2 regions of the Vibrio sp. HB236076 genome follow, and region 2 is predicted to be linked to the other one. Evidence: predicted binding sites of a transcription regulator. Region 2 holds the regulator's gene; the other holds the start of a gene.
The links. Region 2 encodes CRP, which controls carbon source genes, mostly activating them, when cyclic AMP is high. Its sites were predicted from a motif close to TGTGANNNNNNTCACA; they were not measured.

Region 1 (3,426 bases), 1.0 Mb from region 2:
ACAATGGGTTGCTCTGCTTTGCTAACGAAGATGCCAGACGGTTTTCCAATGGAGAATGGCTAGAAACATTGGTTCACAGTACCGTGCGTGACATCCAAAATACCATGCCAACCATTCAAGATCGCTCGCTTAACGTCCAAGTCTATCGAAAACTCGGTGATTATGAAGTTCGCAACGAACTCGATGTCGCTACTGTTGTAAACAATAAGCTGCATATTATTGAATGTAAAACCAAAGGGATGAGAGATGATGGTGATGACACGCTGTACAAACTAGAATCGCTTCGAGATCTGCTTGGCGGTTTACAAGCGCGAGCCATGCTGGTGAGTTTTCGACCTTTGCGCCATAACGATATTACCCGAGCACAAGATTTGGGACTGGCTATTATCGGCCCAGATGAATTGAAAGATTTAAAACAACATTTGGTTAACTGGTTTGTTGAAGCTGGGGGTAATGATGATTGCCAAGTCAGTTTATAATGGATAGAAAATCGACATAGGACCCAGTCACCTGGGCCCTTTATTTAATCACTGAGGAAACTTAGGCCGTTAACAAGTTTTTTGCTGCCGCAACGACAACGGCAATCGAGCGTTTTTCCGTCTCTTTGAGCGTCTCGTGATCGGGCGTTTCTTGCTGGCTGCGGTTAATAATAACTCCAGCCACACAACCGGCTTGCAAACCTGAACTGGCACACATGGTTAACAAGGTTGCTGACTCCATTTCAAAGTTCAGTACGCCCATGTCTTGCCACTCTTTCATTGAGCCTTGGAATCGACGCACAACTCGACCACTAAAGGTGTCGTAACGCTCTTGACCTGGGTAAAAAGTATCACTTGATGCGGTCACTCCAGTATGGACTGTAACACCAGACTCTACAGCTGCCGATTTCATCGCCGTCGCAACGTCAAAATCAGCGACTGCAGGAAATTCTAATGGGGCAAAGTGAGTGCTAGCACCGTCAAGTCTCACCGACCCTGTCGTTACGATCATATCCCCTACATTGACATGGGGTTGAATAGCGCCTGTAGTGCCGACACGCAAAAAGCGCGTTACACCTAACTGAGCTAACTCTTCCACCGCAATCGATGTTGAAGGACCGCCAATTCCGGTTGAACAAATCACCACAGGATGACCTGCTAATTGTGCACGGTAAAGTGTATATTCGCGATGACTGGCCAGAAAAACGGGGTTCTCCATCAGATTGGCAATTTTTTCCACTCGAGCAGGGTCGCCGGGAATGATCGCCAACGTAGAGCCAGCGAGATCTTCTTTCGTCACCCCTAAGTGAAATACGGCATTAGACATGGTCGTCTCCTAAATTATGATTTTTTTGTGCGGGTACATAATGCACTTTACCGCGCACCAAAAAAAATATCATGACATAAATCACAATTTATCATAGGAAATTACAACCAATTTCACAAAACAATGAGATAAACTGCAAAAAAACAAGTTTAACCGCTCAATAAAGTGGCTTTCAAAGCTTTACTCGACAGCACTGGCCAGACATTATACCGGGTGGCGAAAACAATCATCCAAGCTTAAACTCACTGCTTTCAGAACCTGGTGACGAGAGATCACACCCACTAATTTACCATCATCAATGACGGGGTACATTTTGGGTTTACCTGCCTGTATCATTTGTGCCAGCTCAATGATTGGCATACTAGACGGTACTGAGAGAACTTCACGATGCATGCAATCTTCTACAGTGTGACTGTCTTGGCAAAAATAGCTCGCTTTAACTAGACTGTCCAACAAGTCTTGTTCAGACAGAAAACCAATGACTTTTTTTTGCTCATCAATGACTGGCCCACCAAAGAGTTCACTGTTGATCACTTTGTGCAGTGCCGCACTCAATGGCATTTCTTTACTAAAAGTAATAGCCTGTAACGTCATAAAATCTTTTACTAACATGGTTTTCATAAGCCACCTCCGTGGTGGTTAATATGGCCTTATCTTAATTGTCGACCATATTTTAATTTTTGCTAATCAGAGCGGCATTTTTTATTCATTCTATTAATATTTTCAAATTAAACGTTCATCGAGTTACGTCTTCAAACTATCAAACTGGCAGACAGTAGCTCTCTAAAAATCTAAAAAAAGCGGCCATGAATATGGCCGCTTGTCGATTAGCAAAGGAGGCTTCAGTCGTACTCACCTAAGTCTCAAGTAATTTTTGCCCGAGATACTCACCTTGTTTAACGCCAGGAAGGGCAAAATAGTAACCACCACCAAAAGGTTTTATATACTCTTCTAACTCTTCTCCGTTCAGTCGGCCTTGAGTGGCAATAAAACCTGTCATTAGATCCGCTTGATAACCAATGAACAATAGTCCCACGTCCAATTGACCGTTGAGCGCGGTGTTATAAGAGTAACTGTAACTGCGTCTTAATAAGAGATATTCAGGCATTCCCTCAGTTCGTGGGTTTGCTCTTCTCATGTGCGACCCCAACAGAATTCGTTGGCCCTTAGGATCGCTCTGATAATCAGGGTCATCATGCTCATGACGCTTACCTATTGGAGCTCCTGTATCGCGGTGACGACCAAAGATAGCCTCTTGCTCTTGCAGTGGCGTTCTATCCCAGTGCTCAACAAAAAAGCGAATTAAGCGCACGACTTGATAACTGCCACCGTGCGCCCATTTTGGTTCATTCCTGCTATTGACCCACAACATTCGATTGACAACTTCCGGTTGATTCGGTGGGTTGACCGTCCCATCGCGAAATCCAAGCAAGTTAATCGGGGTTCTTCGCCCTTGAGAAGCGGCTGCATGGGGAGAAATAAAACCATCACGACGCCATTTCACTGACAAATAGGCTGGTGTATGTTTGATAATATCTCGCAACGCATGCAGGGTCGTATCGGCACTATTTGCACAAAATTGAATTAAGAGATCGCCGTGACACCACTCACTTTGTAATCCATCATTGGGAAATTGTGTCATGGTCATTAACTGACTTGGCTTTAAGTCACTAAGCCCAAAACGTTCATCAAATAATGAAGCACCAACAGAAACCGTGATAGTTAAATTATCAGGATGAATGTATGGCCCGAGCATCCCTGAATCAAGTGGTGGGTATTTGTCATTTCTACTAGGCGCTTTACCACCGCTCATTAAAAAGTCACTGCGCTGCGTCAAAATCTTAAATAAGGCTTGTAAACCAGCTTTATCAACCGCTAACACATCAAAAGCGACAATTGCCGCATTTGCTTGTTGAGCAGTCACAATACCGGATTGATGAGTGCCGTAAAAAGCCTGCGCTTGCTGTTCCGCCTGCGTTGTTTGCAGGTCGTCAACCGCTGGTTTACGCCCTTCAGCAAGGTGATTTTCAGTGGCTCGAGAAAAACCAGAATACGCTAACGCTCCACCGGCGAGGCCGACCAAACCCTTCAACATTTTTCGGCGACTGGCAGCCTGCGGTT
Region 2 (3,426 bases):
CACAGTCATCGCTGAATTAGTATAAAATGCGATGTATTACTTTTATGGAGGACAATATGATCGTTCCTTGGCAAGACATCAGCCCTGACGCGTTAGAGAACTTAATCGAGCAATTTGTTTTGCGCGAAGGGACCGATTACGGTGAACATGAAGTTTCATTGAGTGAGAAAGTCGCACAAGTTAAAACCTTACTCGCTCGTGGTGAGGCCCACGTCGTTTATTCTGAACTTCACGAAACCGTCAATATTCAAACTCGTCAATCAATGACTCAAGCAACACACGATGCGTTGTGATCACAGATGCGTGTTTGTGGTATGCTACCAGTAGAATTATTTGTTTGGCTAACTCAAGGTGAGAAAGCCATCCCATTGTTGCCGTTTAAATCAGTCTCAGCCATGTGTTCATGATATTGTCTTCGGCAACATTACATACTAACCGTTATAAACACAGGTTGTGTTGAAATAAGACAAGGGTTGTCATGTCAGCGAAACATCCTATCATCGCCGTCACCGGTTCATCGGGTGCCGGAACTACAACCACTTCCGAAGCTTTTCGCAAAATGTTCAATATGTTGAGCATCAAACCCGCGTGGGTTGAAGGGGATAGCTTCCATCGCTTCACGCGCCCAGAAATGGACATTGAAATACGCAAAGCCCGTGAACAAGGTCGCCATATCAGCTACTTTGGTCCACAAGCCAACGACTTCGAATCGCTGGCCAATTTTTTTCGTCGCTATGGGCGCGATGGCAGCGGTCAAGTACGTCGCTACCTGCACAGCTTTGATGAAGCGGTCCCTTTTAATCAAATGCCGGGAACGTTCACCCCTTGGCAAGAATTACCCGACGATACCAATGTGCTTTTTTACGAAGGCTTACACGGTGGCGTGGTCGACGGTGAAGTCAACGTCGCGCAACACGTCGATTTTTTGATCGGTATGGTACCTATCGTGAACTTGGAGTGGATTCAAAAGTTTGTCCGCGATACCCGTGACCGAGGTCACTCGCGCGAAGCCGTGATGGACTCCATCGTTCGCTCAATGGACGATTACTTGAACTTTATCACCCCGCAGTTTTCACGGACTCATATCAATTTTCAGCGCGTGCCAACCGTTGATACCTCCAACCCACTGAATGCGAAAGGCATACCCAGTTTAGATGAGAGCTTTGTCGTCATTCGCTTTCGAGGCATTAAAAACGTCGACTTCCCTTATTTATTAGCCATGATCGACGGTTCTTTTATGTCACGTCACAATACGCTTGTCGTACCTGGTGGCAAAATGAGCTTTGCCATGGAATTGATCGTGCGGCCCTTGCTTCAGCAATTGATAGAATCCGGTAAAATCAGCTAATTCTTTTCCATTCACAGCAAGGAATAATAAATATGTGACAGTGTGCACACTTTTACTGCGAACTTGCTTGACGAAAGTAGTTAGAATCGAGATAAGTATCTAGTAACAGATACAAATTTTATGATAAAGAACAATACTTGCAGCGAGTCGATGGAACTCTTATGCTAGGAGTCTGGTTTTCAGCTTCGCTACACTATGGATAGCAGCAAGTGCACTCTGCAGAGGAAGTAAAAGATTATGGTTCTAAGTAAACCGAATACCGATCCAACATTAGATTGGTTCTTGTCTCACTGTCACATTCATAAATACCCGTCAAAGAGTACTTTGATTCACGCGGGAGAGAAAGCCGAAACCTTATACTTCATTGTCAAAGGCACCGTTGCCGTTTTGATTAAAGATGAAGAAGGCAAAGAAATGATCCTTTCTTACCTCAATCAAGGTGACTTTATTGGCGAGCTAGGCTTATTTGAAGAAGGCCTTGAGCGTACGGCTTGGGTTCGTGCGAAAAGCGCCTGTGAAGTGGCTGAGATCTCGTACAAAAAATTCCGTCAGCTGATTCAAGTCAACCCAGAAGTGTTGATGCGTTTGGCGAGTCAAGTATCAAAACGCCTGCAAGTAACCAGTCAAAAAGTGGGTGATCTTGCTTTCCTTGACGTAACCGGTCGCATTGCACAAACGTTACTGAACCTAGCCAAACAGCCCGATGCGATGACGCACCCTGATGGCATGCAGATCAAAATTACTCGCCAAGAAATTGGTCAAATCGTTGGCTGTTCTCGCGAGACCGTAGGTCGTATTTTGAAAATGCTTGAAGAGCAAAATCTCATCTCTGCGCACGGCAAAACTATTGTCGTTTACGGCACACGTTAACTTTTTATTGTTGCGACAGAGAACGACGAATAAATCAAACGCCTGGGCTAAGCTCAGGCGTTTTTTTTCGTCTCATCAATCCATTTCAAGATGATCGAGATTTAAAGGTGATTAACCTTGTGAACTAGGCCTCGCAACATCAAGCTGTATTGCACAAAACGGCTTTGTCTAGGGGTGAGCATCTGCGGTTGATACTGAGCCATAAGACGATACAAATGATACAAAGAAACTTGCTTAGCGACCCACCAAGTTAGCCAACTGCTTCGAGACTTTAAGGTAGCGCGCTCAAAGTCGACCATACTGATTTTGCCTTGTGGTGACACCAACAGATCGCGAATCGGCAATGAGTGACGTGCTACGCCCGCTTTGAGCATTGCTCTGACTAAGTGGTGCAACTGGTGTAAGTGTGACTCTGATAGGCGATTGGGTCGTACCCCGCTCAAGCGTGTCATACGCAAAAGATGCATGTCATCAAAGCTCTCTAGTAACTGAGGAAAACCTTTGATCCCTTTAAGCTGTATGAGCGCCAACTTTTCAATCATATAGCGCCTATGAGTGCTTTCTTTGGATTTAAATTGCTTGCTCACCATTGATTCAGCAATGGTGAGACGCATTTTCCCTGTTTCGTATACTCCATCAATAACGCGTTTATTGTCTGGCTTTTTCGTGTCTACAAAAGGTTTCATGATGCTTTACTCTCAAAGAAAAATGAACGCTGCTCATCGCCTGACACTCATTTTGATTGAGTGAGGGAGAGTATATTCATGTCACAAGATAAGATCAGCGCGATTGTAACAGCCGTATGAGCAGAAAAATAATCAAAGCTCATGATGAAAAAGCCATCATCTATTGATAGAAATAGAAAGGAATTCGAAATGAAAAAGAGTAAAAAAATGCCCGGCCCAACAGGCCAGGCATAATGAATTGGCGATACTAACCCGCGTAAATCAGTAGTAAATAACCACTAGAAAGTCGCGGTTAGGTATTAAAACAAACTCGCGACGGCTTTTTCCAAACGCTTAAGGCCTTCATTCATTTCTTCTTTAGTGATGACCAGTGAAGGAGTAAAACGAACAACATTGGCTCCCGCAACCAAGACCAATAAACCTTGCTCGCCAGCCGCGGTCAGAATCTCTTTTGCGCGTCCTTGCCATTGTTCATTTAAAGCCGCGCCAATTAATAACCCTTTACCACGGATCTCTGCAAAT

Region 1: the regulator CRP is predicted to act here: its motif matches at 1,376-1,391, upstream of udp (uridine phosphorylase).

What each region holds. Positions count from the first base shown of each region.
Region 1 covers NZ_CP162601.1:1,251,056-1,254,481, reverse strand. The annotation lists gene AB0763_RS05510 (DUF1887 family protein) at 1-479, shown strand, start outside; gene udp (uridine phosphorylase) at 541-1,305, opposite strand; gene AB0763_RS05500 (CBS domain-containing protein) at 1,510-1,926, opposite strand; gene efeB (iron uptake transporter deferrochelatase/peroxidase subunit) at 2,162-3,426, opposite strand, start outside.
Region 2 covers NZ_CP162601.1:234,349-237,774, reverse strand. The annotation lists gene AB0763_RS01105 (YheU family protein) at 57-293, shown strand; gene AB0763_RS01100 (phosphoribulokinase) at 479-1,348, shown strand; gene crp (cAMP-activated global transcriptional regulator CRP) at 1,586-2,218, shown strand; gene AB0763_RS01090 (hypothetical protein) at 2,320-2,904, opposite strand; gene AB0763_RS01085 (aspartate aminotransferase family protein) at 3,204-3,426, opposite strand, start outside.